DNA from 3 places in the Lactobacillus sp. wkB8 genome. Region 1 is predicted to be linked to each of the others. Evidence: predicted binding sites of a transcription regulator. Region 1 holds the regulator's gene; each other region holds the start of a gene.
The links. The regulator HrcA, encoded in region 1, represses chaperone genes, less so after heat shock. The targets are predictions, from matches to a motif close to TTAGCACTCNNNNNNNNNGAGTGCTAA.
Positions count from the first base shown of each region.

Region 2: a site for HrcA is predicted at 3,275-3,301, ahead of LACWKB8_RS08690 (ATP-dependent Clp protease ATP-binding subunit). Genes of this name have one in related genera too.
Region 3: a site for HrcA is predicted at 7,020-7,046, ahead of LACWKB8_RS07385 (Hsp20/alpha crystallin family protein). Genes of this name have one in related genera too.

Region 1 is NZ_CP009531.1:1,107,530-1,118,257, reverse strand. Features, by position in the region: gene infB (translation initiation factor IF-2) at 1-609, shown strand, start outside; gene LACWKB8_RS05215 (ribosome-binding factor A) at 630-992, shown strand; gene truB (tRNA pseudouridine(55) synthase TruB) at 1,037-1,930, shown strand; gene ribF (riboflavin biosynthesis protein RibF) at 1,949-2,881, shown strand; gene hrcA (heat-inducible transcriptional repressor HrcA) at 3,017-4,066, shown strand; gene grpE (nucleotide exchange factor GrpE) at 4,079-4,666, shown strand; gene dnaK (molecular chaperone DnaK) at 4,685-6,547, shown strand; gene dnaJ (molecular chaperone DnaJ) at 6,628-7,770, shown strand; gene LACWKB8_RS05180 (transcription antiterminator) at 7,812-9,695, opposite strand; gene LACWKB8_RS05175 (PTS lactose/cellobiose transporter subunit IIA) at 9,841-10,182, shown strand; gene LACWKB8_RS05170 (glycoside hydrolase family 1 protein) at 10,175-10,728, shown strand, end outside.
Region 2 is NZ_CP009531.1:1,871,039-1,881,766, reverse strand. Features, by position in the region: gene LACWKB8_RS08700 (alpha/beta hydrolase) at 1-604, shown strand, start outside; gene LACWKB8_RS08695 (AAA family ATPase) at 604-3,129, shown strand; gene LACWKB8_RS08690 (ATP-dependent Clp protease ATP-binding subunit) at 3,338-5,440, shown strand; gene LACWKB8_RS08685 (branched-chain amino acid aminotransferase) at 5,671-6,693, shown strand; gene rsgA (ribosome small subunit-dependent GTPase A) at 6,832-7,860, shown strand; gene tkt (transketolase) at 7,961-9,943, opposite strand; gene LACWKB8_RS08670 (PTS ascorbate transporter subunit IIC) at 9,967-10,728, opposite strand, start outside.
Region 3 is NZ_CP009531.1:1,567,662-1,578,389, forward strand. Features, by position in the region: gene LACWKB8_RS07355 (BspA family leucine-rich repeat surface protein) at 1-845, shown strand, start outside; gene LACWKB8_RS07360 (MucBP domain-containing protein) at 1,068-3,926, shown strand; gene LACWKB8_RS07365 (CPBP family intramembrane glutamic endopeptidase) at 3,988-4,650, opposite strand; gene LACWKB8_RS07370 (hypothetical protein) at 4,738-5,094, opposite strand; gene LACWKB8_RS07375 (Y-family DNA polymerase) at 5,087-6,400, opposite strand; gene greA (transcription elongation factor GreA) at 6,479-6,940, opposite strand; gene LACWKB8_RS07385 (Hsp20/alpha crystallin family protein) at 7,149-7,571, shown strand; gene LACWKB8_RS09175 (SHOCT domain-containing protein) at 8,023-8,121, shown strand; gene LACWKB8_RS07390 (C1 family peptidase) at 8,214-9,530, shown strand; gene LACWKB8_RS07395 (nucleoside hydrolase) at 9,599-10,537, opposite strand; gene LACWKB8_RS07400 (ABC transporter permease) at 10,546-10,728, opposite strand, start outside.

The sequences.
Region 1 (10,728 bases):
AAGGAAGTTGACGTTGTCTTAAAGGCTGACGTACAGGGTTCAGCTGAAGCACTACAACAGTCACTTGAAAAGATCGAAGTTGAAGGCGTCCGCGTTAATATTATTCATGCCGGCGTTGGTGCGGTTAACGAATCAGATGTTACTTTAGCAGGTGCCTCGAATGCGTTCATCATCGGCTTTAACGTCAGACCTACAGCTACTGCCAAGTCACAAGCAGAAGCCGATGGCGTTGATATTCGCCTTTACAGTATAATTTATAAAGCTATTGATGATGTCAAGGCTGCCATGAAGGGTATGCTTGAGCCAACTTATGAAGATAAGGTTGTCGGTAATCTGACAGTACGCGAAACTTGGAAGGTTTCTAAAGTAGGAACAATTGCCGGTGCTTTTGTGGACTCAGGCTATGTTTCTAAGGATTCTACTGTAAACCTAATTCGTGACGGTGTAGTTATCTATACTGGTAAAGTAGCTTCTCTAAAACGGTTTAAAGATGACGCCAAAATTGTCAAACAAGGTTTTGACTGTGGTCTAACCATTGAGAACTATAATGATATTAAAATTGGTGATGAATTAGAAGCGGTTGAAAAGCAGGAAGTTAAACCTGAGTAAGATTAACTAGGAGGAAAAACATGAAACACAGAATTGGTCGTGTTGAAGGAGAAATCCTCCGTGAATTAACGAAAATTTTGCGCAAAAATATTCGTGATCCACGAGTTAATGATGTTACAATCACAGCGGTTGAATGTACTAATGATCTGTCCTACGCTACTGTCTACTACAGCATTCTTACAGAAGATTCTAAAAAAGAAGAAGAAGCTGCTGCCGGATTGAATAAGGCTAAAGGAATGATGAGACACCTTTTAGGTCAAGTCCTAACTGTTTACAAAGTTCCAGAGCTGATTTTTAAAAGAGATAATTCGGTTAAATACGGTAGTAAAATTGATCAATTGATCGCTGAAGTAAAAAAGCAGGATGCAAATCGTAATAAGTAAGAAAAGCGCTGTTGGGCGCTTTTTTCATGGTTAAGGTAAATATAATGATAAACGGTATTTTAGTGATAGATAAAGATCAGGGAATGACGAGTGCAGATGTTGTCTATCATTTACGCAAGGTGTTGCACATTAAAAAAATTGGTCATGCTGGGACTCTTGATCCAGATGTCACAGGTGTATTGCCTATTGCAATTGGTCAGGCTACAAAATTGATTGAACTAATGCATCAACAAAATAAAAAATATGTTGGGCAAGGAATTTTAGGATTTTCTACAGATAGTTGCGACACTAGTGGGAAAATATTAAGCTCTCAGAAACTCAATCAAAAAATTGCGGCAACGGAAATTAAAAAAGCAATGCAGGAATTTATCGGAGAAATCGAGCAAGTGCCACCAATCTACTCTGCGGTGAGAGTGAATGGGAAACATCTCTATGAATATGCCAGAGCCGGCATAAGTGTTGAGCGACCTAAGAGAAAAGTGCATATCACTAATTATGAACTTGAACGGGAACCATTTTTTGATGACGAAAAAGGACAAGAAACTTTTAGTTTTCAAATAGAATGTAGTAAGGGGACGTATGTAAGGTCATTAGTTAATGATCTGGGAACTAAGCTGGGTGTACCAGCAGTGATGAAGACTTTAAGACGTACAGCAAGTTCGGGTTTTGCTTTGGAGCAGGCAGTTAAATTGTCTACAATAATTGAGCATCCTGAACACGTCACTGAATTTATTCAGCCATTAGATGCTTTTTTCAAGGACTATAGTCACTCTGATCTCAGTGAAACGGATTGGACTAAGGTCAAAAATGGCGCTGCTATTTACTTGAAAACGAATGCAAAAAAGGTGGCATTACGGTACAATAATAGCGTTAAGGCAATTTATCAGAAAGATGGTACCATGTATCGCCCTTATTTAATGCTTTTACAAAATGAATAAGTGAATGAAGGTCTTATTATGGAAATAATCCATTTAACATATCCCATTAAGAAAAATATCTTCCCCCAGAAAATAGTTCTTGCTTTGGGTTTTTTCGACGGCGTTCATCGGGGACACCAAGAAATAATAAAAGCTGCTAAAAAAAAGGCACAAGCAAAACATTTACCTCTTGTTGTGATGACGTTTGATCGCCACCCCAAAGAAATTTATCAAAATAAAAACGTTACCTACATTGATACCTTGTCGGAAAAGGCATATAAAATGCAAAAGCTTGATGTCGATTATTTATTAGTAATGCACTTTAATAACGCATTTTGCCAGCTGACGCCACAAGAATTTGTGGACGAAATCATTGTTAAATTGCGCACTGATACTGTCGTTGCCGGCTTTGACTATACCTATGGGCCCAAAAATATAGCCAATATGAAAAACTTCCCTGAATTTGCTCAAGGCAGATTTGCTATAGTTGATGTTCCGAAACAGTCTTATGACGGAGAAAAAATTGGTTCAACAGAAATAAAAAAGGCGATCAGTGCTGGAGAAATGGAATTAGCAGCTAAATTATTAGGTTTTCCTTATCTAATGTCTGGCTATATTGGACATGGACTGCGCAATGGTCATAAATTAGGTTATCCAACGGCTAATTTAATTTGGGAGCCCAAAAAAGTAGTCCCTAAAGTAGGAGTTTATGCCACCAAAACTAAAATTAGAGGGAAATGGTATGACTCTATGACAAGTGTTGGTTATAATGTCACTATCAATGATGGTCAAAAACTATATATTGAATCAAATTTATTTGGTTTTGATCAAGAAGCTTATGATGAGGAAATGCTAATTAAATGGTATAAGTATACCCGTGGCGAAATTAAGTTTGATAGTTTGAAGGAATTAAAAGAGCAGATGAGTCGGGACGAGTCAGAAATTACAAATTATTTTGCAAATCATAAGTAATTATATTATCAGACTTAAAAGATAACGGTTTTTAATAAAAAAGTTAGCACTCAGCTTGACATTCTGCTAAAAGCTAGTATCATAATAATTGTTAGCACCTGAGAAGATTGAGTGCTAAAAGTGAGGGCGATATTTATGTTGACCGAACGTCAAGAATTAATTTTAAAAACAATTATCAATGATTTCACGCAGACACATGATCCTGTTGGTTCAAAAACAGTCATGAATCAATTGCCAATTAAAGTTTCGAGCGCAACAATTCGCAATGAAATGGCCGTTTTAGAAGAAAAGGGCTTAATCGAAAAAACCCATTTGTCAAGTGGTCGTGTTCCTTCTACTGAAGGGTACAGGTACTACCTTGATAACTTGGTAGAGCCCTTACAAATATCTTCTTCTGTTTATAAGAGAATCATTAATCAGCTAGATCAGCCATTTCATCAGGTAAATGACATTGTGCAGGAAGCTGCCAAAATTTTGTCTGATTTGACTAATTACACTGCTTTTGCGGAAGGTCCCGAAAATAGTGATTTAACTATTTCAGGATTTAGAATAGTCCCGCTTTTTAGTAGACAAATAATGGCCATTCTAGCAACTAGTGACGGTGATGTTCATAATCAAGTCTATACGTTACCATATAATGTTCATGGTGATGAGATTGAACGTGCCGTTCGAATGATTAACGATGAATTAGCAGGTAAAACTTTAAGTGAAGTGACACCTGAATTTCTGGAACAGACTTTAGGTAAAAAACTTAAAGTTAGTCATGTTGCCGAATTAATTGAATTGGTAAAAGATGTTATTAGCGATGCTGCTAGTGAGCAAATGTACGTTGATGGTCAGATTAATTTGCTCAATAATATTTCTTTAAGCGATGTTTCTAATTTACGTTCATTATATGAGTTGATTGAGCACAATGATTTGATTTCAAGTATTTTGAATAATGAAGCAAGTTTAAAAAGTGATAGGTATCCAGTAAAAGTAAGTTTAGGCTCTGAACTATCAAATGACTTGTTAAAAGATTACAGTCTGCTTACAGCTGAGTACAGTGTCGGCTCACATGGCAAAGGCATAATAGCTTTACTTGGACCTGATAACATGCCATATTCACAAGTAATAGGACTCCTTGAATACTTTAGAAACGAGTTAGCAAAAAAGTTGCTTGAATATTATGGTAGATTTAAATAAAGGAGGTTAGCCTTGAGTAAGGAAGAAAAAACCAAAAAAGACGTAGATGAAAATCAACGTCATTCTGAGAAAACCCAGTCACCAAAAACAGATTCAAAATCTGAGGCTAACAAGAAAACGAAGCCTGAAACTTCAGAAACAAAAATTAAAGAAAAATTGACTAAGTTACAGGCGGAAAAAGATGATCTTGAAGATAAGTTCTTGCGCAGTCAAGCAGAAATGCAAAATATGCAAAATCGTTATAATAACGAGAGAGCACAACTTATTAAATATGAATCACAGTCTTTAGCCAAAGATGTTCTGCCAGCAATGGACAATTTAGAAAGAGCTTTAGCTACCAAAGTTGATGACGAAGCATCAAAGCAACTTAAAAAGGGTGTACAAATGACCCTTGATTCACTGGTTAAAGCGATGAAAGATCACGGAATTAGTGAAATTACAGCTGAAGGTGTAAAATTTGATCCTAATTTACACCAAGCTGTTCAAACAGTTGTGGCTGAAAATGACGATCAAAAAGATCATGTTGTGCGAGTTTTGCAAAAAGGTTATTTATACAAAGATCGTACTTTAAGACCAGCAATGGTTGTTGTAGCACAATAATTGAAAGGAAGCATATCAATGTCAAAAGTTATCGGAATTGACCTCGGAACTACCAACTCAGCGGTTGCTGTTCTTGAGGGTAAGGAACCAAAAATTATTACTAACCCAGAAGGAAATCGGACAACTCCTTCAGTAGTAGCTTTCAAGGATGGAGAAATCCAAGTCGGTGAAGTTGCTAAGAGACAAGCAATTACCAATCCTAATACTATTTCTTCAATTAAGCGCCACATGGGTGAAGCTGATTATAAGGTGAAGATTGGAGATAAAGCGTACACTCCGCAAGAAATTTCAGCAATGATCTTGCAGTATATCAAGAAATTCTCTGAGGATTATTTAGGTGAAAAAGTAACAGAAGCTGTGATTACAGTTCCTGCATACTTCAATGACGCTCAACGTCAAGCTACTAAGGATGCTGGTAAAATTGCCGGCCTTGATGTTAAGAGAATCATTAACGAACCTACTGCATCTTCACTTGCTTACGGTCTTGACAAAGATGCTGAAGATGAAAAAGTTTTAGTTTACGACCTTGGTGGTGGGACTTTTGATGTTTCCGTTTTGCAATTAGGTGACGGTGTGTTCCAAGTTCTTTCAACTAATGGTGATACTCACCTTGGTGGTGACGACTTCGATAACAAGATTATTGATTGGTTGATTAAGAACTTTAAAGATGAAAACGGTGTTGACCTTTCTAAAGATAAAATGGCTTTACAAAGGTTAAAGGATGCTGCTGAAAAGGCTAAGAAAGATCTTTCTGGTGTATCTTCAACTCATATTTCATTACCATTCATTTCTGCTGGTGAATCTGGTCCATTACACCTTGAAGCTGACTTAACTAGGGCAAAATTTGATGAATTAACTTCTGACTTAGTTGAAAAGACTAAGATTCCGTTTGATAATGCGTTAAAAGATGCTGAATTAACAGTTAATGATATTGACAAGGTTATTTTAAACGGTGGTTCCACTCGTATTCCAGCTGTGCAAGATGCCGTTAAGAAGTGGGCTGGTAAAGAACCTGATCACTCAATTAACCCAGACGAAGCTGTTGCTTTGGGTGCTGCTATTCAAGGTGGCGTCATTTCTGGTGACGTTAAGGATGTTGTTTTACTTGATGTAACTCCTCTTTCACTTGGTATTGAAACTATGGGTGGTGTATTTACCAAGTTAATTGAGAAGAACACGACAATCCCAACCTCCAAGAGTCAAATCTTCTCTACTGCTGCTGATAATCAACCAGCTGTTGACGTGCACGTATTGCAGGGTGAGCGTCCAATGGCTGCTGATGACAAGACTTTAGGTCGTTTCGAATTAACTGATATTCCAGCAGCTCCTCGTGGTGTGCCACAAATTCAAGTTACTTTTGATATTGACAAGAACGGTATCGTTAATGTTTCTGCTAAGGATATGGGAACCGGTAAAGAACAAAAGATTACTATCAAGAGTTCATCCGGTTTATCCGATGAAGAAATTAAGAAGATGCAAAAAGAAGCTGAAGAACATGCTGAAGAGGATAAGAAGAAGAAAGAAGAAGTTGACTTACGTAACGAAGTTGATCAATTAATCTTCTCCACTGAAAAGACTCTCAAAGATGTTAAAGGTAAAGTATCTGATGATGACACTAAGAAAGTACAGGATGCACTTGATGCTTTGAAGAAGGCACAAAAAGACAACAATTTGGATGAAATGAAGTCTAAGAAAGATGAATTATCCAAAGTTGCTCAAGACCTAGCAGTCAAATTGTACCAAGCTAATGGTGGGGCTCAAGGTGCACAAGGTCAAGCCGGTCCGCAAGCAGGTCCCCAAAATCCTGGTTCACAAGATGGCAATTCAGGTAGCGGTTCCGCAGGCGAAGGCGAGTTTCATAAGGTAGACCCAGATAAGTAAAGGGTTTATAATTGAATAAATTAGAAAAGAACTGCCAGGAAAAGTAGTTCTTTTCTTTTGTAAAGTTAAGGAGCTTATAGATGGCACAAGAAGATTACTATAGCGTGCTTGGTGTTGATCGTAATGCCAGTGATAAAGAAATTACCTCTGCTTATCGTAAACTTGCCAAAAAATATCACCCCGACTTAAATCACGAACCGGGTGCGGAAGAAAAATATAAAGAGGTTAATGAAGCCTACGAAGTCTTACACGATAAACAAAAGAAAGCCCAATATGATCAATTTGGTTCTGCAGGAGTCAATGGTCAAGGCGGCTTTGGTGGTGCGGGCCAAGGATATAGTGATTTTGGCGGCTTCGGCGACTTTGGTGATATTTTTAATGATTTCTTCGGTGGCGCAACAGGAGCTAACCAGCGTCGTGCTAATCCAACAGCACCAACACGTGGTGAAGATTTAGACTATACTCTGACAATTGATTTCATGGATGCTATTACCGGCAAAAAGACGCAGGTTTCATACACTCGCAGTGAAACTTGCCCAACTTGCAAAGGGAATGGGGCAGAAAAAGGCACACACCCAATAACTTGCGATAAGTGTAATGGTAGTGGCTATATGACTGTTACGCAGAAGTCGATGCTAGGTGTAATTCGGCGCCAAACTGTATGTGATAAGTGTCATGGTCGAGGTGTAATTATTGAACATCCTTGTCAAACCTGTCATGGTAATGGAGTAATTGATGGTAAAAATACCATTGAAGTTAATATTCCAGCTGGAATTGATAACGGTCAGCAATTACGTTATGATGGCCAAGGCGAAGCTGGTAAAAATGGCGGGCCTTATGGTGACCTTTATATCAGTTACTGCATTAAACCTTCAAAAGAATTCGAACGTAAAGGAACGACAATTTATACCACAGTGCCAATTTCATTTGCACAGGCAACATTAGGCGATGAAATAAATGTCAAAACTGTCCATGGAGATAAAAAGTTAAAAATTCCTGCTGGTACTCAGCCGAATAAAGAATTTACTTTGCATGGCGAAGGTGTTCCTTATTTGCGCGGCAGTGGTAATGGCGATCAAATTACTACTGTTCAGGTACAAATACCAAAATCAATTAACGAAAAACAAAAGCAGGCTTTAGTTGAATTTGTTAAAGCTGGAGGAGGCTCAATTACCCCTCAGGAAAAAGGCTTTTTTGAAAGATTAAAAGAAAAATTACAGTAATAAGAAAGCAGTACTAAAATTTTTAGTACTGCTTTTTATTTTTATCGTAAAAAATTGGCAATAAACTGTTCAAAAGATTCTGATAAAATAATCTTTTGAATTGATTTGGGATTACAAAGCACTTGTATGAAACTGTTATATAACTTCATAAATTCTTTGCGATCGCTATGACTGACAGCAATCATGAAAACACAATTGATTTTATGACCTTTATCCCATTCTATGCCATTTTCTTCTAACAAAACAGCGATTTGTGTTTTTTTCGCATTAAGTTCAATGGCGTGCGGAACGGCAAATAAATTAAAAAAACAGGTAGAAGATATTGTCTCTCTTTGATATACAGATTGAATAAAATTCTCTTGTACTATACCTTCTTCTACTATAGCTTTCCCTAAGAAGTAAATGACGTCACTTTTTGAGGTTAAATTTTTGTTTTTAAAAAAGAGCCTTTTATTGAAATAAGTGGCCAAACTGTTTTTTTGTGCTATCTCATCCTTCATTTGTTTAACTAAGATTATTTTCTTTTCAATCTTTAGTTTTTCATTTTCTGAGAAAAAGGGACTAATTAGAACAAAGGGTTTGCCCATTGAATTAAATTTAATGGTCGAAATTATTAATTCGACTTGATTAATTTCGTGTTGAGTAGGTACACGCTTATCCACAAAAACTATTTGTATCTTGCTGGCAAAACTCTCTTTTAGCTGTTTAGATAAAATTTTCGAGATATGTCTGTAATCTGGACAACAGATTCCGACTTTAATCCTATCGTCTTTTTGACTTGTTTGTTCAATGACATATCCAATATAAATACTCAATAAATCTATTTCTGTAGGCGGAATTTTGACCAAAAATTTGTCTTCTAACAGTTTAGTTAGGTGTATTGCTACATCATAAGTAAAAGGAGAGGTTTCTTTCACTGAATTAATTATTGAGGTATTAGTAATAAATTGTTTGCTTTTTGCTCGTTTTAGTAGAGACCTAATATGAGTAATAAAGTGGGGCAGAATATCATCATAATCCAGAGTTAACAGATAATAATTAAACACCTCTTTGATAATCGATTTGATCGTTTTTGAGATTTGGTAATTATTTGTCATAGAGTCTAAAGACTGTTTTGGTTCAATTTGTCCGCTGATTGATAAAGCTATATACGCGATATCATTTTTAGGTATTATGATAGGCCAGTGATCTGTTAATCTGCCGCATATTCTTTGAGCAATTTGAAATTCAATTGATTCTTTAAAGACATTGTATTTAATTTTTTCAATAAAATGTGCTTGTCTATCTCTATATAAAGTGATCAGAACATTAATAACTAGATTGGTTAAATATGGCTTGTCAATATAGTAATTAAACTCTTCAATTGTAGTTAATACTATGCTCTTAACATGAGTGTAATCACTAGCAGAAATTTTTAATGACGTCATTTCCCAGCTTTTATTTTCATTTACAAGCTCGGAGACAATAATATTTCTGATAAACAGGCGCTTGTCATATTCACTTCCTGAAATACTTAATTTATTCTTTTTGCGATTTAACTTTAAATTATATTTTTTAAAATCATGCTTAATATTATTTAAGTATTTATTCAAAAGAGACGTACTCAAATAAAATTGATCCGCCAATTCGTCTATATCTAATGCCGCTTCCGCAAAAAATATTTTTTCTTGAAGCATTTTTTGTTCAGAAGATTTTTCATTTAGCGATAGGTTAATATTACCCGCTAATTTATCTTTATCTATTAGTTTATACCCTCTATTTGAAGAAGAAATAGTTCTAGGTAAGAAATTATTAATATCATGAATTTCAGTTTGGACTGTTCTTAGCGAAACATTTAAAAAGTTTGCCAATTCCTTACCGGTGATCCTGTCTGTTTTTTCAAGCAAAACTAAGAGAATTTTTTTCTGGCGATTATTTAACTGCATATTTTTTCCTCATTAAAGACTTTAATTAAAAAATAGGATAGATTGAAATATTTCGCAATCTTTTTAATGCGGCGCATACCGCAAAACAAAAGTTGCAAGCGCATTCTTGTTCTTTTAAATTATTGAGTAAAAAGAAGGTGAAAAAATGGATTTGGAAAACCAAAGTAAAGAACAAAAAATACAGTTAATGGCATTTGAAATAATTTCTAATTCTGGAGATGCGTTTGATTACTTCTATCAGAGTGTTGAAAAAGCACAAAATGCAAATTTTAAAGAAGCAGAGATATTACAAAAGAAGGGAAATGAATCCTTAAACAAAGCACATAAATCACAAACAGGATTATTGGTATCTGAAACTAATAAAGAAGATATCCCATATAGTATTTTAATGGTGCATGCTCAGGATCACTTAACTATGGCAATCTTTTTTGGGAGGATGTCTAAGTTGTTCATAAATTTATGGAAGGAGATACATGAAAATGAATAAATTTTTGTGGGGAAGTGCGACAGCGTCTTATCAATGTGAGGGAGGTTGGAATGAAGGTAACCGAGGAGAGACGCAATGGGATAATTTCTCACATCATAGTGCATTGAATATTAATCACGTAAATGGTGATGTAGCTTCGGATTTTTATCATAAATATGAAGAAGATATCAAGCTTTTGGCTGATGGTGGCCAAAACACATTTAGATTTTCTATAGCTTGGTCAAGGATTATTCCCGATGGTGTAGGAGAGATAAATCCGGCAGGTATAGAATTTTATAATAAAGTAATTGATACTTGTCTTAAATATCACTTAGTTCCTAACGTAACGCTTTTTCATTATGATTTACCGAAACCAATTTATGATATTGGTGGCTGGGAAAATAGAAAAACAATTACCTATTTTGTGAGATACGCTCAAATTTGTTTTAAATATTTCGGAGATAGAGTACCACTTTGGTCCACTATTAACGAACCTAATTATTATTCTTATTGTAGCTATATTGTGGGTAATTATCCTCCTAATAAAAAATTGGATTTCAATGCTTT
Region 2 (10,728 bases), 760 kb from region 1:
ATACAGCGGTGCTATTGGTAAAAATGACTTGGAACCATTAATTATTATCGGATTTGACAATAATAAGGATGGTTATACTAATATTAAGAAGCAGGCGAAATGGTTAAATGCAGCATTTAAGTCACTAGCGCAAAATTATAAATTTAACAATTTCAAGGCTTTTGGCCATTCTAATGGCGGATTAATTTGGACATATTGGCTGGAACACTATTATGCTGAATATTCCGGCGATATCAAAATAAAAAAATTAATGACGCTTGGTACGCCGTATAATTTTAACGAAAGTAATATTAATAACCGTACCCAAATGTTGGCAGATTTTATTAAAAACCGGTCTAAATTGCCTACGTATTTGAAAGTCTATTCTCTTTCAGGAGGAAAAAATTACGAATCAGACGGCATTGTCCCTGAAACGAGTGTGGCAGCAGGAAAATTCATTTTTCAAAATCAAGTTAAGAATTATACAGCCATAACAGTAACTGGTGAAAAAGCGGATCACTCAGACCTGCCTCAAAACAAACAAGTTATTCAGGCTATTCGCCAGTATCTATTAAAGAAACCAGAAAGACCTTTAAAACCAAATAAAAGAAAGGAAAATCATTGATGAAGTATCACAAACAGCCCACGCATATTGAAGTAATTGGTGGCAGAGTTAATAATCTGAAAAATATTAACGTTGATATTCCCTTACATAAATTTGTAGCTATATCGGGCTTAAGTGGTTCTGGTAAATCAAGCTTAGCGATGGGCATTTTGTATTCTGAAGGAGCAAGACGCTACCTTGATTCTTTAGCAGCATACACTAAGAGACGTATCAGTCAAGTTGGACGTGCACAAGTTGACGAAGTAAAACACATTCCCTCGGCTTTGGCTTTGCGCCAACGCCCGGCCATTCCAGGTGTACGTTCAACGGTAGGCACTGTTACCGAGGTCTTTAATATTTTACGTCTAATTTTTTCGCGTTTAGGTTCACCGGTTTGTCCCAACGGCCACAGGGTTCCACCGACTATTAAAATTGCTGAGGCAATGGATTTAACCGGAGAAGCAATGGGACGGCTGATTTGCCCAACATGTGGCGTGCAATTTTATGCTTATAGTGCAGAAGATTTCGCCTTTAATTCGGATGGTGCCTGTCAAAAGTGTCAGGGACTGGGAACTGTTGAGCAAATTGACGACAGTAAAATTATTGCTGATGAAAATTTGTCTCTTGAAAAAGGGGCAGTTGCTACTTGGCAAATTCCAGGTCGTAATTGGATGTGGCGGATTGCGCGGGAATTGGGAGTGCGCACAGATATACCGTATAAAAAATTGAACGCCAAAGAAAAAGAAATTGTGCTACATGGAAAAGAGCGCAAGATACCGATTGACCTGCCAACTTCAACGGGTAGGGTCTATCACTTAGATGCACTATACGAAAATGCTTATAATGCTGTAGCTAACTCACGCAAAACCACCAAGTCGGAGCGGGGTTTGCAAAGAATAAACTCTTTTTATAAATTTAGCACTTGTCCACGTTGTCATGGCTATCGTATTGATCCTAGCAGGTGGCAGCAACTGGTTGCCGGTAAAAATATTGTAGCAGCTGAGCAATTGACTCTGGGTCAATTAGGTCATTATATGAAAGAAATTTTAGCAGCGCTGCCGCAAAATATGTATGATCTAGCTAAAAACTTAATTGACGAGTTAATGCACCAAGTGAAGCCGTTATTAAAATTAGGACTGGACTACTTGAGCTTAGATCGTCAAGCCAGCAGCTTGTCCACAGGTGAGCTTCAAAGAATCCAGCTGGGGAGAACTTTGCGCACAGAAACAACAGGTGTGCTGTATGTTTTAGATGAACCATCTGTGGGACTACATCCTGACAATGTGGCGGGACTAATTGAAGTTTTTCATGAACTGGTTAATCAAGGAAATTCTCTGGTTGTGGTTGACCATGAAACTGCCATTATCAATGCAGCTGACTGGGTAATTGAAATTGGTCCAGGGTCTGGAAGTCAAGGTGGAGAAATTATTTCCCAGGGAATACCTCAAGACATTAAGCATAATGATAAATCACTAATTGGTCCATATTTAACAGGAAAAGCAACCCTACTTGTTCGTCAAAGAGCGGGTGCAGATCATATTTTTGATCAGGGTAAAGTAGAATTTACTGTAACGGATCGGTTTAATTTACAAAATATTCATGCTCAGATTCCTATTAACCGCTTAACGTCAGTAACCGGTTTTTCTGGTGCTGGTAAAACAACTTTGATACTTGATTCCCTTATCCCTGCCCTTAAGGCAGAAAATAATCATGGACCAGAGTGGGTAAAAAATTTAGTAAATCCTGGTATTAAAAATATTGTTAGTGTCGATTCTTCACCTGTGGGCAAAAATCAACGATCAACTGTTGCAACTTATACTGACATTATGGATAATTTGCGCAGACTGTTTGCCAAACAACCATTAGCAAAAAAATTAAGATATACTGCTGCTCATTTTTCCTACAATAATAAAGAAGGTGCATGTCCGGCATGTAATGGTACGGGAGTGATTTCGCTTGATATACAATATTTGCCAGATATGGTCGAAACTTGTTCAGTATGTGGAGGGCATCGTTTTAACAAAGATGTTTTAAAAGTAAAATGGCATAATCTTAGTATTGCGGATGTATTGGATTATTCAGTTGATGATGCATTAAAAGAAGGACTTTTTGAAGAAGAACCTAAAATTAATAAAACTATTCGTACCTTGCATGACATGGGCTTGGGCTACCTTCATTTAGGAGAATCAACTCCAGCTTTATCGGGTGGAGAGGCGCAGCGCTTGAAATTAACTAGTCATATTCATCAAAGACAAAAGGGCACTCTGTTTGTTTTTGATGAGCCTACAGTTGGGTTACATCCACAGGATGTCAGAACGCTGTTAAAAGTATTTCAGAAATTACTTGATCAAAAAGGAACGATTATCACTATTACCCACGATTTAGATATTATGGCTAACAGTGATTATATGATTGATATGGGACCAAGAGGTGGACTTCAAGGAGGAAAAATTGTAGCAAGCGGTACTCCTGTGGATATCTCTCAAAAATCTGCCAGTTTAACCGGTAAATATCTAAGAAAACAATTTAAATTATATCAAAAATAATCTTAATCTGAGCCTGATAGTACAAATTAAGTGCTGCTATATCAGGCTTTTTTGCTACTGTGGAAAAATAAGCAATAATTGTGGAAAAAACAAGTAAAAAAGTTGCTTTCTGTGGATAACCTGCTATAATATAATATGTAAGCAGTTAGCAGTCGAACTCATCGAGTGCTAATTACAAATTTATAACCTATCAAAGGGGTGTTTACATATGGCATATTTTGATAACGATTTTGACGATTTATTTAATGAATTAAACAATTCTTTCTTTAACAATACTAATGATAACGGCGGGGCTATTCCTATTCACTATTCTAGTAGCATGAACATTTCTCCCCAGGATTTTCAACAAAATGCACAAGGCGGACAAAAGCAAGGTCAAAAACCAATTGGGGTTGACCTGGTTGAACAGGCTAAAAAGAATAAATACGATCCTGTTATTGGTCGTGACGAACAGATTCAGGAAGTAATTGAAATTTTGAGTCGGCGTAAAAAGAACAACCCGGTCTTAGTGGGACCGGCTGGTGTTGGTAAAACTGCTATAGTTGAAGGCTTGGCACAAAAAATTGCTACAGGCGATGTTCCAGATAAAATGAAGGATAAGCATATTATTGCAATCAACATTAATGATATGGTTGCCGGATCTAGTCTCCGTGGTAGTTTTGAGGAACGTCTTAAAAAAGTAATTGATGAAGCTAAGAAGAACCCCAATATTATCTTATTCATTGATGAATTGCACAATATAGTTGGGGCAGGTTCTACGGATTCTGAAAACAATAACGGTGATGCCGCTAATATTTTGAAGCCGGCTTTAGCTAGTGGTGACTTGAACTTAATAGGTGCAACGACCACGAGTGAATACCGGAGAATTGAAAATGATGCGGCACTGGCACGTAGATTCCAACCAGTGCAAGTTCCTGAGCCATCTGCTGCAGTGACTGTCAAAATTTTGGAAGGTCTAAAAGATAAATATGAAGCTTTCCATCATGTAAAATACAATGATAGTGCTTTGAAGCTGGCTGTTGAATTATCACAGCGTTACATTCAGGGACGTTATTTACCTGATAAAGCCATTGATTTAATGGATGAAGCAGGTGCCAAAAAGGGTCTCGACACTATTCCTGATGATGAGGCAACTTTAAAGAAGCGGATTAAAAAGCTGGAAAGTGAAAAAGAAGCTGCTGCCAAAAAAGAAGATTACAGTAGAGCAAGCGAGCTGAAGAAGCAGATTGAAGACTTACGCGACAAAGCTAATCATGTAGATGAGAAAGCAACGCCGCATGTCACCGATGAGGATATCTACGCTTTGATTGAAGCCAAGACCAAAATTCCAATGAGTGAACTGCACGCAAGTGAAGGACAAAAGAACCTTGATTTGGCTCAGAAATTAAAGAAAGTGGTTATTGATCAGGATAATGCGGTTGATGTCATTACTGATGCAATTGCCCGTAAACAAGTTTTCAAAGACAATGATCGTCCTACTGGTACATTCTTATTAACTGGTCCTACCGGTGTAGGTAAGACAGAATTAGCTAAACAATTGGCCATCCAACTATTTGGTGGTGAAAATCATCTTATTAGACTTGATATGTCTGAATATCAAGATCAGATGGCTGTTAATAAACTAATTGGCTCTGCCCCAGGTTACGTTGGCTATGGTGAGGGCGGTCAATTGACTGAAAAGGTTCGTCACCAACCATACAGCTTAATTTTGTTCGATGAAATTGAAAAAGCCAATCCACAAGTATTTAATGCCTTGCTTCAGATCATGGACGATGGTCGTTTGACTGATGCTCAAGGTAGGACTGTTTCCTTTAAGGATACAATTTTAATCATGACTTCTAATGCTGGTTATTCTGACCAATTATTAAAAGACGGCAAAGTTGATCATGATAAGCTGATTAAAGCTCTGGAAGCATACTTCAGACCTGAATTTTTGAATAGGCTTGATGCGATCGTGCCGTTTAATTCGTTAACTAAAGATGATATGAATAAGATCATTGATATTTACTTAAAGAAGATGGCACATGTTTTAGCTAAAAAGAATGTGAAAGTTGAAGTATCTGATGAGGCTAAAGCTTATCTGGCTGAAAAAGGTTATGATAAGAAATTTGGTGCAAGACCTTTACGCAGAGTAGTTGAGCAAGACTTGGAGACACCGATTGCTAAATTATTAATGAAGGAGCCTGACACTAAAGAAGTTAAGTTTACAGCTGATGACAAGCATGTTTACTTAAATGATGCTGCTATTTTGGATATTACTGAAAAACCAGAACCAAAAGCTGAAACTAAAGCTAAAGTAAAACAAGACTAATTTTAAAAAGGGATCATCTCGTAAAGGGATGACCCCTTTTTTGGTTGATATTATTTCACGTGAAACAGCAGTTAATCAATATAAAAATAGAATAATGGTAATATAAAAAAGAACGGGAAAAGCTATTGACAGCAGTAAAAATTTAGTTTAAATTAGTTAGCAATTAAATTAATATTAAAAAGCTGAAAGGTTTTCAGCTATGTGTTTTTTGTATATAGGGGACAATTCATATGAAACAACGAGTAGAAGACCTGGATTGGAAGAATCTGGGATTTAAATATCGTGATCTGCCTTATCGTTATGAGGCTAAATTTCAAGATGGTGAATGGCAGGAAGGTAAACTGACTGAAGATTCGACCATGACTTTTTCTGAGGGTGCGGAAGTACTGCACTATGGTCAAGAAATTTTTGAAGGATTAAAAGCGTATCGGAGAAAAGACGGTAAGATTAATCTTTTCAGACCTGATGAAAATGCCCATCGTTTTGCTCTTTCAGCAAAGCGTTTAGCCATGCCGCCATTTCCAGAAGATAGGTTTGTTGACGCAGTGAAACAAGTGGTTTTAGCAAATAAAGAATTCGTGCCACCTTATGATAGCGGCGCAACTCTATATTTAAGACCACTTATGGTGGGAACTTCTAAAGTTCTGGGCGTTGAAAAAGCCGATGAATATACTTTCCGCATTTTTGCGGTTCCCGTTGGTGCATATATTAAAGGATTGAACCCTGCAGATTACATTGTTAGTGATTATGATCGTGCCGCTTATGCCGGTACTGGTCGAGCAAAGACATCAGGTAACTACGCCAGCAGCCTGCTTCCAGCTGTTGATGCGCATCAAAATGGTTATGCCGATTGCTTGTACCTTGATCCACGTGAACATAAATATGTTGATGAATTTGGTGGTGCCAATTTTTATGGTATTACCCAAGAAGGTCAATTTGTCACACCTAAGTCAAAATCAATTTTGGTTTCGATTACTAAGCGCTCACTTTTGGAAGTCGCTAAGTGGCAAGGACTAGACCCGGTTGAACGGCAAATTACTTTAGAAGAAGCTTTTAACATGAAAGAAGCTGGTGCGATGGGGACAGCTGCGGTAATTTCTCCTGTGGGCTCAATTACTTATAAAGGTAAAAAGCACGTTATTTACAGTGAAACAGAAACAGGTCCGATTACTACTAAGCTTTATAATGAACTAGTTGATATTCAATATGGTAATAAGAAAGGGCCAGATGGCTGGGTCCAAACATTAGAATAAGTTGGAAATTCGGGAACAAAAAACGAGGCTGAGGTCTCGTTTTTTTCTGTTAAAAACCTAATTGCGAGTTAGGTTGAATAGTGAGAAAATAATAAAAAGTTGATTAATAATTTTAACCATTGCTATTAGGAGATAACTATGGAATTAGGATTAAACACGTATAAACAACATGAACAAGTTGATGATAATGCAACTTTGGGGCGCATATCGCTGAATTCTGCAGGGATGTATAAAGTTATACATTTAAACGGCGCTGAAATAAATGCTATTCCTAAAAATAGAACCGAACAATTTTTAGTAGGCGATTGGGTAACCTTAGATCCCCAAGTTGATTTTGACTTAATTAATCAGCGTTTGCCACGATACAGTACATTAGGCAGGTTAACGGGTGAAGGGTATCATGTTCAGGAAAAAGATGCTGCCAGCAATATAGACCAATTATTTATTTGTATTTCCATGAATAAGAACTTTAAAAGTAGCCGTATTAAACGGTATTTGTATGCTTTTCAAAAAGATGATGAGTATCAAACTTCCCTAGTTTTAACAAAATCAGATCTCAACCCGGAAAGCGCGGAGATAGCTGCAGAACTTGCAGATGAGTTTGATATTGCTGTCTTTGCTACTTCCAGTGTGACAACAGAGGGAATCGAAGGATTGAGAGCCAGTATTTTACCGGGACAAACAGTTTCTTTTTATGGCAATTCTGGAGTAGGCAAATCAACCCTAGTAAATGCCGTTGCTCAAAAAGAGGTAATGGCAACTAGTCATATTAGTGACAAAACAGATAAGGGACGTCATACCACATCTAGTTCACGGCTAATTTTGATTGAACAGGGTGATTTTGTTTTGATTGATACTCCGGGGATAAAAAGTGTTGGTGTGGGCGCTAGTGACTTGGCACAGGTTTTTCCTGAGATTGTACAATTGGCTCAAAATTGTCATTTTCGTAATTGTAAGCACATTGACGAACCGGGTTGCGCAGTTAAAGCTGCCGTCAAGAATGGTACGCTAGAGCGCAAGTCTTATGACCAATTTCTTCAGCTGCAGGAAGAAAGCCAATCTACGCAGGGCTATCTTGATGCCAAAACCGCCAAAAAATTGAGCCGCAAAGCAGAAGGTAAGAGAGAAGCAATGAGTAAGCGTAATTACCGCAAGCCGCCAATGTAGTTTTTACAGGGGAAAATATAAATAAAAATACGCGTTTTTAAACTGGTGTTAAAAACGCGTATTTAGTTGTTATTGCTTTAAATTATCTCTAAATCCTAATCTATTTTGGAAAAGAATTTAAGTACAATTGCGCTGCGTGTTGGGGAGTGAAATCAATCATCTTAATAATGTCAGAAGCTGGAGCAGATTCGCCGAAATGATCGTAACCCATGCGAACGCCATTCAGACCAACATATTGTTGCCAGCCCATTGTAGCTCCCAATTCAATAGACATCCTGTTTTTAATATTAACGGGCAAAATCTTAGTTTGATAGTCTGGAGTTTGCTCGTTAAATAGTTCCCATGATGGCATTGAAATAACTCTCACATAAACCCCCTGTTCTGCCAAAATAGTTTGGGCCGCAATTGCTAAACTTACTTCTGAACCTGTTGCAATGATAATCCCAGTAGGATTGTTATTAGCAGCTTCGGAAATAATATAGGCACCTTTTTCAGCTTTAATACTGTCACTTCCAGCAAGTTGTGGTACAGGCTGACGGTTTAAAATAATTGCAGTTGGGGTTGTGGTAGACTTTAGGGCTAATTGCCAAGCAGTTTTAACCTCATTATTATCTGCAGGTCGAAAAACTGTAATATTAGGCATGGCTCTTAGTGACATTAATTGTTCAACTGGTTGATGAGTAGGTCCATCCTGCCCTACATAAAGGCTATCATGTGTAAAAACAAAAATTGTAGGTGTATTCATAATTGCTGCTTGCCTGATAGCACTTCTCATATAATCTGAAAATACTAGAAATGTTCCGGTATAGCCCCGTAGCCCACCATGTAGTGTTATTCCGTTAGCAATTGCTGCCATAGAAAATTCTCTAATGCCAAAGTAAATGTTTGGACCTTGATAACGATGTTTAGACATAAAAAACTTATTGTTAATTGTGGTTTTATTTGATGTGCCTAAATCACCACTTCCACCTACTAGAATAGGGTATTGTTGATAAATGTTATTGAGAACTTTACCAGAAGCAGCTCTTGTAGCTAATTCTCCTGTGATTTTAATATTAGTAAAATCAGGTAGGGCAAGCTCATTAGTCATAATTTGTTCTAATTGTTGACCCGGTTGCGGAAACTGCTTTACATAATTTTGCTTTAAATTAAGCCAATTTTGTTCAGCTTTAGCTCCTCTTTCTTTAACAGCGGAAAACCACTGTTTTACTTCTTCGGGCACATAAAAAGCTTCTTTATCAGTAAACCCAAATTGCTCTTTCATATGTTCTGCTTCTTGCTCTGAAACAGGATCGCTGTGGATAGCATTGGTACCTTGAAGGGTCGAACCATAACCTATGATTGTATTAACCTTGATCAAAGTTGGTTTGTCTGAACAGCGCTTAGCTGCGCTAAGAGCATTATAAATTTCACGGCAATTATTGCCGTCAGCAACTTCCAGTGTATTCCAGCCCATAGCAGCAAATTTTTGTAATTCATTTTCAGTATTCGAAGCTGTTAAATCGGCGTCCGATGTTACTTTATTTGCATCCCATAAGACTATTAGTTTATTTAAACCTAAATTACCGGCAAGAGATGCTGCCTCTTGGCAAACGCCTTCTTCAAAATCACCATCGCCTGAAATTACATACGTATAGTGATTAATAATAGGGAAATTAGGTCTATTAAATCTGTCTGCCAGATGAGCTTCCGCAATCGCCATTCCAACTCCCATAGCAAATCCTTGTCCTAGTGGACCTGTGCTGGCATCGACTCCTGCTGTTTTGCCATATTCAGGATGGCCTGGGGTCAGGCTGTGTAATTGACGAAACTGCTTAATATCTGCGATAGAAAGCGGGAAGCCTGCTAAATGCAGTAGTGAATATAGAAGCATTGATCCGTGACCAGCACTCAAGACAAAGCGGTCACGATCAAACCACTCTGTGTTTGCCGGATTAACCTTAAGAAAATACCGCCATGAAGTATAGCCCAAAGGAGCTGCTCCTAAAGGCATTCCTAAATGACCATGATGAGCTTTTTGAACCGCATCAAGAGTTAGATTTCTAATTGTATCAACTGATAATTGGTCTAATTCTGAATTCATTTATATTGACTCCTTTAATATTGCTAAAAAATACTGTGTACTATTTGACCAATAAATTTAATAATTAAGGCAACGACGTTGAAATCTGTTTCCGGGAAAGCGGTTCCTTTTAAGCCAATTGACGATAATACTGGATATACTAGGGATGGACCTACGGCGATTAAAATTCCTACGATAAAAGAACCAATAACGCAGCCTTTCCAGCCGCCCGTAGCATTGCCAAAAACGCCGGCTGTAGCACCAATGAAAAAGTAAGGCACTGCAACGGGAATGATTACGGGCATATGTAGAGCCGCAAATACCAGCATCATCAACAATCCCGCTGCATAAGCAGATACGAAGCCAATAACTGTTGCTGTTGGAGCATAAGGGAAAACAACGGGAACATCTAAAGCTGGCTTTGCATTAGGAATCAGTTTTTCTGAGATACCAACGAAGGCATTAACAATTTCGCCTAAAAGTAATCTCACCCCTGTAATAATTACGTATAAGGCTGCAGCAAATTGTAGTCCTTGTAATAAAGGATAAATTAACCAATTAACTCCTTTTGATAATTGCTCAACTTGTGCCTTGCCGGCGAATAAAGCAGCAATGTAATAAAAAATGACCATCGTAATTGAAACTCCGATGACATAATCTTTAAAAATACTAAGCCATCCTGGTAACTTCAATTTTTCTGTACTTTCTTTCGGACTGCCCACTTTTCCCCCGATCCAGCTGGAAAGGGCATAACCAATTGATACATAGTGAGCTAATGCAATATCATCACCGCCAGTAACTTTACG
Region 3 (10,728 bases), 460 kb from region 1:
CAGGTGAACAAGATCATGATACTTATGTTAGAACAAATTCTGCAGTCATAGAGCACTTTCTGGATGAATCAGGAAAAAACATTGCTCCGGATAATGCTTTAACTGGAAACAGTGGTGAACAATATTCCAGTAATTCCAAAGACATTAATGGCTATATTTTAAAAACTAGTCCGACAAACACCAAAGGAACTTTTTCTGACCAAATTCAAGAGGTTACTTATGTTTATGCTAAGAAACCGAAACAAACAGGTTCCCACCATATTGGAGAAGGTGTCGTTACAGTTCATTACCAAGATGAAAATGGCCAGCAGCTTGCTCCTGATCGTGTTCTAAACGGTAATGTCGGAGATGGTTATCTTACACAAGAAGTAAAATTGACTGGCTATAATTTGACTCAAAGACCAAATAATGCCACTGGTTTTTATACTGACAGGCCGCAAAGTGTCACCTATATTTATTCGCAAAACGTCACAAACCGGACTGCAGTGAAGAAAACAGTTCTTCATAATTCCTACCTGTACGACCAAAATGGCAGTCGTAAAACTGGCAAATACTTTATAGGTAAGACTATTTGGACTTATGGCACTAAAGTTATTCAGGGTAAGAAGTATTACGATTTAGGCCAGAACAACTATGTTAAAGCTACTAACGTCTCAGGTGTTAAGCGCAAGCTCAGGCGCAACAGCTATGTTTACAGTAAAGCAGCTAAAAAGCTGCAGCGCCGGCAGCGAAAAGCCTTAAAGAAAGGGCAAAAAGTTAGAACTTATGGCGCAGCCGTTAAGATCCGGCAGAAGTTATATTATATTGTGGGAAAAAATCAATACATCAAAAAGAGTAACTTTTAATAAACATTACAAGTAAAACGAGTCTGGGAAGAATCATCTCTTCCCAGACTCATTTTCATTGTCTAATTATTAATTTTTAAGGATAGCAATTACTTTTAACCATATACTATTGTTGTATAAAGTATCAATATAAACTGTTGTTTTTACTTTTAAAATGTTATTATTAGTATATCTTAATGTTTTGTTTCTTTAATTTGTGAAAGGTATAATTATGGTTCGACAATGAATTCTAAATCCAACTGCCACCATGGAGGCAAATTAATACTTACTAGTGTAGCTGCTGCTACTTTGGGCTTAATTATTATGTCTCCTGATGTGGCTAAAGCTGACACTTTAGTCAAGTCTGCTGTTACTAAAAAGCGAGTGACTAAAAGCAGATCTTTTCCGGAAAGTATTGATAGTAATCAGACTTCGGTTTCAACTGATAGTCCTGCTGCTAATAGCAATCCTGCAAGTACTACTTCTAAAGGTGCGGATAGTAATGTAACTCATACGCCAACTTCACCTAACAGTGAAACTAAAGACTCTAATGATCCGCCAACTGCGAGTGATAAAGCTAAAGGAATTACACCGCGGTCGGTTTTGACAGCTTCTTGGGGCGGACTTGATGTAACTTTGGATACTGCTACTGGTATAGCAACTATACCAGGCGGTACAATTAAAGATCCTCAATACTTTTATCAACTTTTTTACGATAAACAAGTGTATAAATCTATTAAAAAAATCAAGATTACAGGGCCATTGAAGCTCATTGGCGATGCCTCTTGGATGTTTATGTGGCTTAGTGACCTAACTGAAATTGAGGGCTTAAATCAAGTTGATACTTCTGAAGTCACTAATATGCACTCGATGTTTTATTTGTGTCAAAGTTTAGAGCATCTTGATCTGAGTAGCTTTAACACCAAGAAAGTAACTGATATGCACTCGATGTTTGCCCCTTGTTACAAGTTATCGAGCATAGACTTACACAGTTTTGATACCTCTAGTGTTACTAATATGAGCTTTATGTTTTCCAGTTGTCAAAGTTTAACCAGTCTAGACTTGCGCAATTTTGATACTGCTAAAGTTACTGATATGACAAATATGTTTTTTGATTGTCAAAACTTAAAAACTCTAAATATCAGTAGTTTCCAAATGGCGCAGGTAACTAGTAAAAGTGGAATGTTAAAAAAGCTAACTAATTTGTCAACCTTAGTTCTGGGTCCTAAGAACTATTTACAGGGAACTGACCCTGATGCATCCGGCGTTTGGTTGAACGTAGGCAATGGCACAGTAGATAAACCCCAGGGAAATAAGAGCTGGACTTCTAATCAATTAATGAATAACTATTCCGGGAGCAGAGACCAGGATACGTATGTCAGGTTAAGCGGTGCAGTTACAGTCCACTACCTCGATGAAGCTGGAAAAAAACTGGCAGAAGACAAAATTTTAAATGGAAAAATCGGTGACTCCTATAGCAGCGAACCCCAAGATATTGCTGGCTATGTGTTAAAAACCACTCCTGCAAATGCTAAGGGAACATTTACAGATAAGGTCCAGGAAGTCACTTATGTTTACACTAACCAGGTTAAAGTGCTGGTCCATTACGTTGACCAGGACGGCAAGCCGATTGCCGCTGATGAAACTCTAAGTGGCAAGATAGGCGATGACTATCCTGCAAAGGAAATTGCTGGCTACGTAATCCAAACAAAACCAAGCGGCAAGTTTTCTGGCACGGAAACAGAGGTAACTTATGTTTACACTAACCAGGTTAAAGTGCTGGCGCACTATGTTGACCAGGACGGTAAGCTGATTGCCGCTGATGAAACTCTAAGCGGCAAGATAGGCGATAATTATCCAGATAAAACGATTGCCGGCTATATAATCCAAACAAAACCAGCTGGCAAGTTTTCTAGTACCGAAACCGAAGTTACCTATGTTTACACCAACCAAGTTAAGGTGCTGGCCCACTACGTTGACCAAGATGGCAAGCCGATTGCCACTGATGAAACTTTAACTGGCAAGATAGGTAATGACTATCCAGATAAAACGATTGCCGGCTACGTAATTCAAACTAAACCGGCTGGCAAGTTTTCAGCGACAGTAACCGAAGTCACTTATGTTTACACCAATCAGGTTAAAGTGCTGGCGCACTACGTTGACCAGGACGGTAAGTCGGTTGCCGAAGATGAAACTTTGAATGGCAAGATTGGTGATGACTATCCAGATAAAACAATTGCTGGCTACATAATTCAAACAAAGCCAAGTGGCAAGTTTTCTAGCTCTGAAACCGAAGTCACTTATGTTTACACTAATCAGGTTAAAGTGCTGGCTCACTATATTGACCAGGACGGCAAAACAATTGCCAATGATGAAACATTGAATGGCAAAATTGGCGATGACTACCCTGAAAAGAGAATTGATGGCTACGTAATTCAAACTAAACCAAGTGGTAAATTCTCCGGCACAGAAACAGAAGTAACATTTGTTTATGCTAAGAAACCGAAACAAACAGGCTCCCACTATATTGGAGAAGGGGTCGTTACAGTTCATTACCAAGATGAAAATGGCCAGCAACTTGCTCCTGATCAGGTTCTAAACGGTAATGTCGGAGATGGTTATCTTACGCAAGAAGTAAAATTGACTGGCTATAATTTGACTCAAAGACCAAATAATGCCACTGGTTTTTATACTGACAGGCCGCAAAGTGTCACCTATATTTATTCGCAAAATGTCACAAACCGGACTGCAGTAAGGAGAACAGTTTTTCATAATTCCTACCTATACGACCAAAATGGTAGTCGTAAAACTGGCAAATATTTTACGGGTAAGACTATTTGGACTTATGGCGCTAAAGTTATTCAGGGCAAGAAATATTACGATTTAGGCCAGAATAACTATGTTAAAGCTACTAACGTCTCAGGTGTTAAGCGCAAGCTCAGGCGCAACAGCTATGTTTACAGTAAAACGGCTAAAAAACTGCAAAGTAAGGCCTTAAAGAAGGGGCAAAAAGTTAGAACTTATGGCGCAGCCGTTAAGATCCGGCAGAAGTTGTATTATATTGTAGGAAAAAATCAATACATCAAAAAGAGTAACTTTTAATAAACATTACAAGTAAAAAGAGCCAGGAAATTTTTCCTGACTCTTTTTTAATTTCATTTTTTTAAGTCATAATCATTAGGAGAACACCATTTAATACTGCTAAATAAATTGGCATCCATAAAGTTTGCGTATAAAGGTATGACCAAGCAAAAAGGGCTCCAAAAATCACATTAATAAGTAGTAAAGGTAATGAATGTTGCCAATTAAGAAGACTGAATAAGATACCTGAAGTTAGTATCCCTAAAATTGCAGTTGAAACAGTGTTGCTTCTAAAAGCATAGTTAAATAAAAAACCAGTAATTAAAAATTCCTGCAGTATCGGCAAAACTACACCAATGGCCACTACTAAAAACCAGTAAGTCGCTACTGCTTCATGGTGTAAATAGACAATTTGAAAATTATATAGTTTAAGTCTGCCATAAGATTGGAGCCATGAAACACTAATTCGTAATGCAGTTACCACAACAGTCAGGCCAATAATTAAGCCAAAGTTGCTAAGCCAGGAACCCGCAAAACTACGGTCAAAAAAACGTTGTTCCCTATTAAAGCGATAAATAAAAAACAATGAAACCATTAATGAGATAGTTGCAAATAAGATTAGATCCCAAATATGAATTGGTGAATTAGCAGTAACTAGCTTAATCACTCCGGCAACCATTAAATAACTAATAAAATAAATAAGATAGCGTATTAAGTTGCCTTGCCTTGATGCTGGTGTATTCACAAAAATTACCTCTATAATATTATGTACTCTACAAGTTCCATATTATAGCAAAAAAAGTAGCCTATATAAAATATCAAGGCAGATTTATTAATCCACACTAATATTATTTATATCCTCCAAAGCAATTTTTTGACCAGCAACAATAATGCCGTCTTCACCATAACCACTGACAAAGCCAACAATATCTGCCGGCAACTGATTATCGTCATTCATAACCTTAAGCTGCAGATGGACCATGCGGTGATTACCGTACGCCTTGAGCAGCTGCAAGCTTATATCTTCTATACTCATAGTATCTTTAGCAGGATGCTTTACGCTGCGCTCTTGCTTATCTTTATTAATTGCCATAGTATGATCGCTTAAAAAGAAGCCTTGCCACTTTTTCATTTTACGATCTTGGTAGTTTTTAAAAAAATCTTGGACAATTTTATCAAAATCATTCATAAGCATTTCCACCATTATGTCCGCCAACCAGACTGCTGCGCCTTATCGCAGTTGCTCCTTTAGACAGACTTGAGGCTTTGACTAAACTGGTAAAACCATATTTTTTCCTGATTTTGTCAACAGTTACATTTATTGTGTGCTTTTTAATTTGCTGCGTCGCGGGAACAAAAAAAGTTAATTGCTGACAATTATCTGGTGCCAAGCGGCTGCAATTAACCCCTAAAGCACGTACTGTTTCACCACGCCAGTTTTTACGAAAAAGTGCCAGTATTTCTTCAACCAACAAATCATTATCATTAGTGGGACAAATTTTTTGCTGCACGTTAAAGCCTTTGCGACTGCCATCTTGTTCATACTTAGAAAAGCCAACAAATAAGCTAATACAGCCAGCTTGTAAACGGTGAGCGCGTATTCTGGCACCAACCTGTTCGCCTATTTCACGCAAGACTATTTCAATTTCTCGTTGATCTGTATAATCACGGTTTAAGATCTGAGAATTGCCGTAATTCTTCATTATGGGAAAATATTTTTCGCTAATAATGCTGCGGTCAACACCCCAGCTAATCGCAAATAGCTGCTCACCGATTACACCAAATTCTTTTTTCAAAATCGCTGGATCAGTATGTGCCAGTTCATACATATTATTAATATGTAGATGATGCAAACGCCGAGCTATTCTTTTGCCAATTCCCCAAACTTCTTCCAAATCTTTGATTTGCCAAATAGTATCCGGCACATCAATATAATGCCAATAATCAATCATTGAGCAGCGATGCTTAGCAGAAATATCCATTGCCAGTTTAGCTAGCAGGGGATTTTCTCCAATCCCGCAAGTAGTATACAGCCCAATTTTTGATTTGATTTCTACTTGCATTTTACGTGCAACCAGGTACGGATCATCCCCAAACAAGCGCCACGACTTAGTCATATCAATCATACTCTCATCAATAGAATAGACATGAATATCTTCATCAGCAGCATACTTTTGAAAAATTTCCAATACCTGCATACTGCGCTTGATGTATAAATTCATATGTGGCTCTACCAGAATCAAATCCGGTGCTTCTTTTTTAGTGGGCAAATCCCGCACCCTCATCACGTTAGTCAACCCATACTTTTTCTTCGCTAAAGGTGAGGCCGCCATGATTAGCCCCGAGCCATATTTTGTATGTGGCTGATGCGAAACAACCGCTAATACAGCCTTCATCGGGTTTAGTCCTAATTGCAGGGCCTCACAGCTAGCAAAGAACGACTTGTTATCAATCATAAAAATTAAACGGTGCGGCTCATACCGATAATCATACATTGCTTTCACTTCCTATTGCAAACTCGTGTTCGCTAAAATAAATTATACAAACACAAGTTCGAATAATCAAGCGAAAAATTATTCGATTTTTTCAATAGTAACTTGATATTCCCCAGCCGGTGCAGCAACACTGACGGTTTTACCAACTTCTTTTTTCATGATTGCCTGCCCTAACGGTGAATCAAACGCAACTTTTCCAGCAGCTATATCAGCTTCCATACGACCGACAACTTGATATGTTTCAGTTTCTGGATCATCAGCAAACTTCAGTGTGACTGTCTTGCCCAAATCTACTTTACCATCAGCCTTTTTTTCAATGATTTCGGCATATTTCAATTGCTTTTCCAGATAACGCAGGCGACTTTGAAGGTGGCCTAAATCACGTTTTGCTTCCGTATACTCAGTATTTTCCGATAAGTCGCCTAGTGAGCGTGCTTCCTGCAAAATTTTAATTCTTCGAGGTCGGTCCTTTTTCAAATCAGCAATTTCATCTTTAATTTTTTGATAGCCCTGCGGCGTCATTTTTTGATAATAAACCAAAATATTTTCTCCTATATTTTTACTGCTAAAATTATCCACATGTTGAAAGCACTGTAATATTAGCATTTTCATTTAATTTTTAGCACTCAAAAAATAAGAGTGCTAATTATTTCCATTTTCAAAATCTGCATACTATAATAATAAGTGTAAGGAAGAAATGAAAGTCTTCTGATACAAATATATAAATTTTGAAAGGAAGTTTTTTACTATGGCAAATGATATGATGAATCGGCACAATGATTTATTCGATGCGATGAACGATTGGTTTGATCTTCCAAGAAAATTTTTTGACGATAACGAAGTAGCAAAATTAATGCAATCAGATGTTGTTGAAAACGACAAAGAATATGTAATCAAAGTTGACATGCCGGGAATGGATAAAGACAAGATCCACCTTAATTATAATAATGGTATTTTGAGTGTCTCGGGCTCAAGAAAGTCCTTCAAGGATATGTCTAAGGACAACAGCATAATTCACCGTGAAAGAAGTGAAGGTCACATTTCACGCAGCTTCAGATTGCCAAATGTGGTTGCAAGTGACATTCACGCCAAATACGATAACGGTGTATTGACTATTACCCTACCAAAGCAACAAGCTGGTGAAAGTGATAACTCAATTCAAATTGACTAATTGTCTTCAAATCATCAAAATATATTAACTCATTGATATAAGAAAAAGTCTATTTAAATTCATCTGAACTGTTTTTAAAATAAAACTTTTCAGAAACAATAAAATAAGCCAACCAGATTAAGTTCTGGTTGGCTTATTTTGTTTCCAACTGCTTTAAATAGTTTTAATCTAAGAATATCAATAATAATTTTAACATAGTTATTCTTGCAGTTCGGTTATTACTAATACGCAGTCTACTAAAGCAGAGACCACCTCACCTTTTAAACTTTTTCATTCTCAAGATTATTAACTGTTAAATTCAAATAACCAATGGCGCAACAAATATTTTTCTTAACGATTTAGATAAAACTGCTGCACCAATTTTAGCAGATGCTATTAAAAGCATGTCGCAGAATTACCAACAAAGTATTCAAAGTGCTCCAGTACAAAATACAACAGAAATACTCAAGATATGATTGCAGAGTTAAAGCAATTAAAAGAGTTAGTTGATGAAGGAATATTAACTGAAGAAGAATTTTCGGCTAAGAAGAAACAAGTTTTAGGATTATAAAGTCAAAGTGGGTTCAGCTATTGAACTCGCTTTTCTTTTAGCTTAAAATATAAAGTAATTTAAAAATAGATTAAAAAAGGAGAATATATTTTATGGCTCATAAACTAACTGTCCAAGAACTGGAAAAGTTTGCGGAAAACTTTAATAAAAATCCGCAAAATCAAGTTGTTGCTCGAGCTGCTCAAAAAAGTGGTGTTTTAACAGCTGCTTACAATGATTGCGTTCAAAGTGAATTGACCCGTGTATTTTCAACCGAACTTGACACAGAAAATGTTACTAATCAACGCCAATCAGGTCGTTGCTGGGAATTTGCTACTTTAAACATCTTACGCCACAATTTTGGCAAAAAATATCACTGCAAGAACTTTACCTTCTCTCAAAGTTATAACTTTTTCTGGGATAAAATTGAGCGTGCAAATATTTTTTATGACAATATTTTAGCTACTGCCGATGAACCACTTGATTCACGCACTGTTAAAGCTCATTTAGATGGTGCCGGTGAAGATGGTGGTCAATTCCACATGGGAGCCGCTTTGATTGAAAAATATGGCGTTGTGCCTTCTTATGCTATGCCTGAAAGCTTTAACGCCAATAATACTATGGGCTTTGCCAAGGCTTTGGGTGATAAGCTCAAAAAAGATGCGCTAGTCCTACGTAAATTAAAGCAAGACGGTAAAGACGATGAAGTCGAGAAAGCCCGTAAACAATTCCTAAGCGAAGTTTACCAAATGACGGCAATTTCAGTCGGTGAACCACCTAAGAAATTTGATTTGGAATACCGTGATGATGACAAGAAATATCATTTGGACAAAGATTTAACCCCTCTAGAATTTTTGCATAAATACATGGACGATGTTGACTTCAATGATTACGTTGTATTGTCTAATGCACCAGATCATGAATATGATAAGTTATATGGTCTGCCATTTGAAGACAACGTTGAAGGCTCTTATCGTATTAAATTCTTGAATGTGCCGATGGAATACTTGGAAACTGCAGCTGTTAACCAATTAAAAGATGGTGAGGCTGTTTGGTTTGGTAATGATGTTGGTGAACAAAGCGATCGTAAAAAGGGGTATCTTGACAGTGATCTCTACCAATTAAGCGACCTCTTTGGCGTAGACCTTAAGATGTCTAAGGCTGACCGCTTAAGAACTGGTGCCGGTGCCTCAACTCATGCTATGACTTTAGTCGGCGTGGATGAAGACGGCGGTCACGTTCGCCAATGGAAAGTTGAAAACTCTTGGGGTGAAAAGAACGGTGACAAAGGTTTCTTCGTCATGAACAACGACTGGTTTAAAGATTATGTTTACGAAGTTGTTGTCCACAAGAAGTACCTAACTCCAGAACAAGTAGCTATTGCCGAAGGTCCAATTACAGACTTACCAGCTTGGGACTCACTTGCTTAAGCTAAGCTATAACTAATAAAAAGACGAAATTCAAACACGAATTTCGTCTTTTTTGTTACAAATATTAATTACTTACTTCGTAGTAATAATTCATCAAATTTCTTAAAGAATAGCTTTTTATCAGCTTTAGTAACCAAAGTGATTTCCCGACCATTAGGATCATCTTCCATACGGCCAGCAGCTAATCCTTCCGTAATTACTTTTATTTGGTGCTTTTTACTTTCTAAAATCACTTCAGGATAAAGGACACTGATTATAGTTAAAACGTCCCAGAAGTATAATTGGACGCTCTTAGTTGGAGGATTGACTAAAAGGCAATAGCCTTGCGCAACTAAATCAGCAGCTGGATATTCACGTAAGCTGGCCCAATGCATTCTTATCTCATCTGTTAGTGGCAGTTCTTCACTGCTTTCAAGACCTACAATTTGTATTGGAATATTAGATTGCAATACTCTTTCAAGTGCAAATGGATCCCAAAAGGTATTCCAGTCTTGTGTACCATCAGCGTTAACTTGAATAACATTACCATGTCCATCAAGCGCTCCACCCATCCAATACAGTTTTTCAATGTTATCTGCAATTTTAGGATTGGTTTCTAAAGCACGCGCCAAATCTGTTAATGGGCCAGTCATAACTAAAGTTACAGGTTGACCTGCCGCCATAATTTTTTCGACCATATCTAAATGGGCAGGTTTTTCTGCCATTTTAGTAATCATTTTGCCAGATTGATTTAATAATGGTAAAAAATCAAATGAATAAGCAGCTTTACGCCATTCTTCTGGAAATTGGTTTACAGCCCGTGAATTTGACTTGGCAATTTCTATTTGGTCACCGCGTAAGTTAAATCTGTCCGTCATTTTACGGCATACTTCAACAGCAGGATCAACATAACCGTCAGCATCAATTGCACTGACCCCAATTAATTTAATGTCTGGAGCCAATAAAAGTAACAAATATGACACTAAATCATCAATATTACCGTCATGATTAAAATATATTTCTTTCATTTTTCTACCTATTTCGACTTAATATAATTTTGACCATCCGCTGCTGGAGCAACGGATTTTCCAAAGAACAGGACTAAAACTAAAATGGTAATTACGTATGGGGCAATTTGCATATAAACAGCAGGGATGTGGCTAAAGAATGGTAATTGATTGCCAATAATGCTGATACTTTGAGCAAAACCAAAGAATAG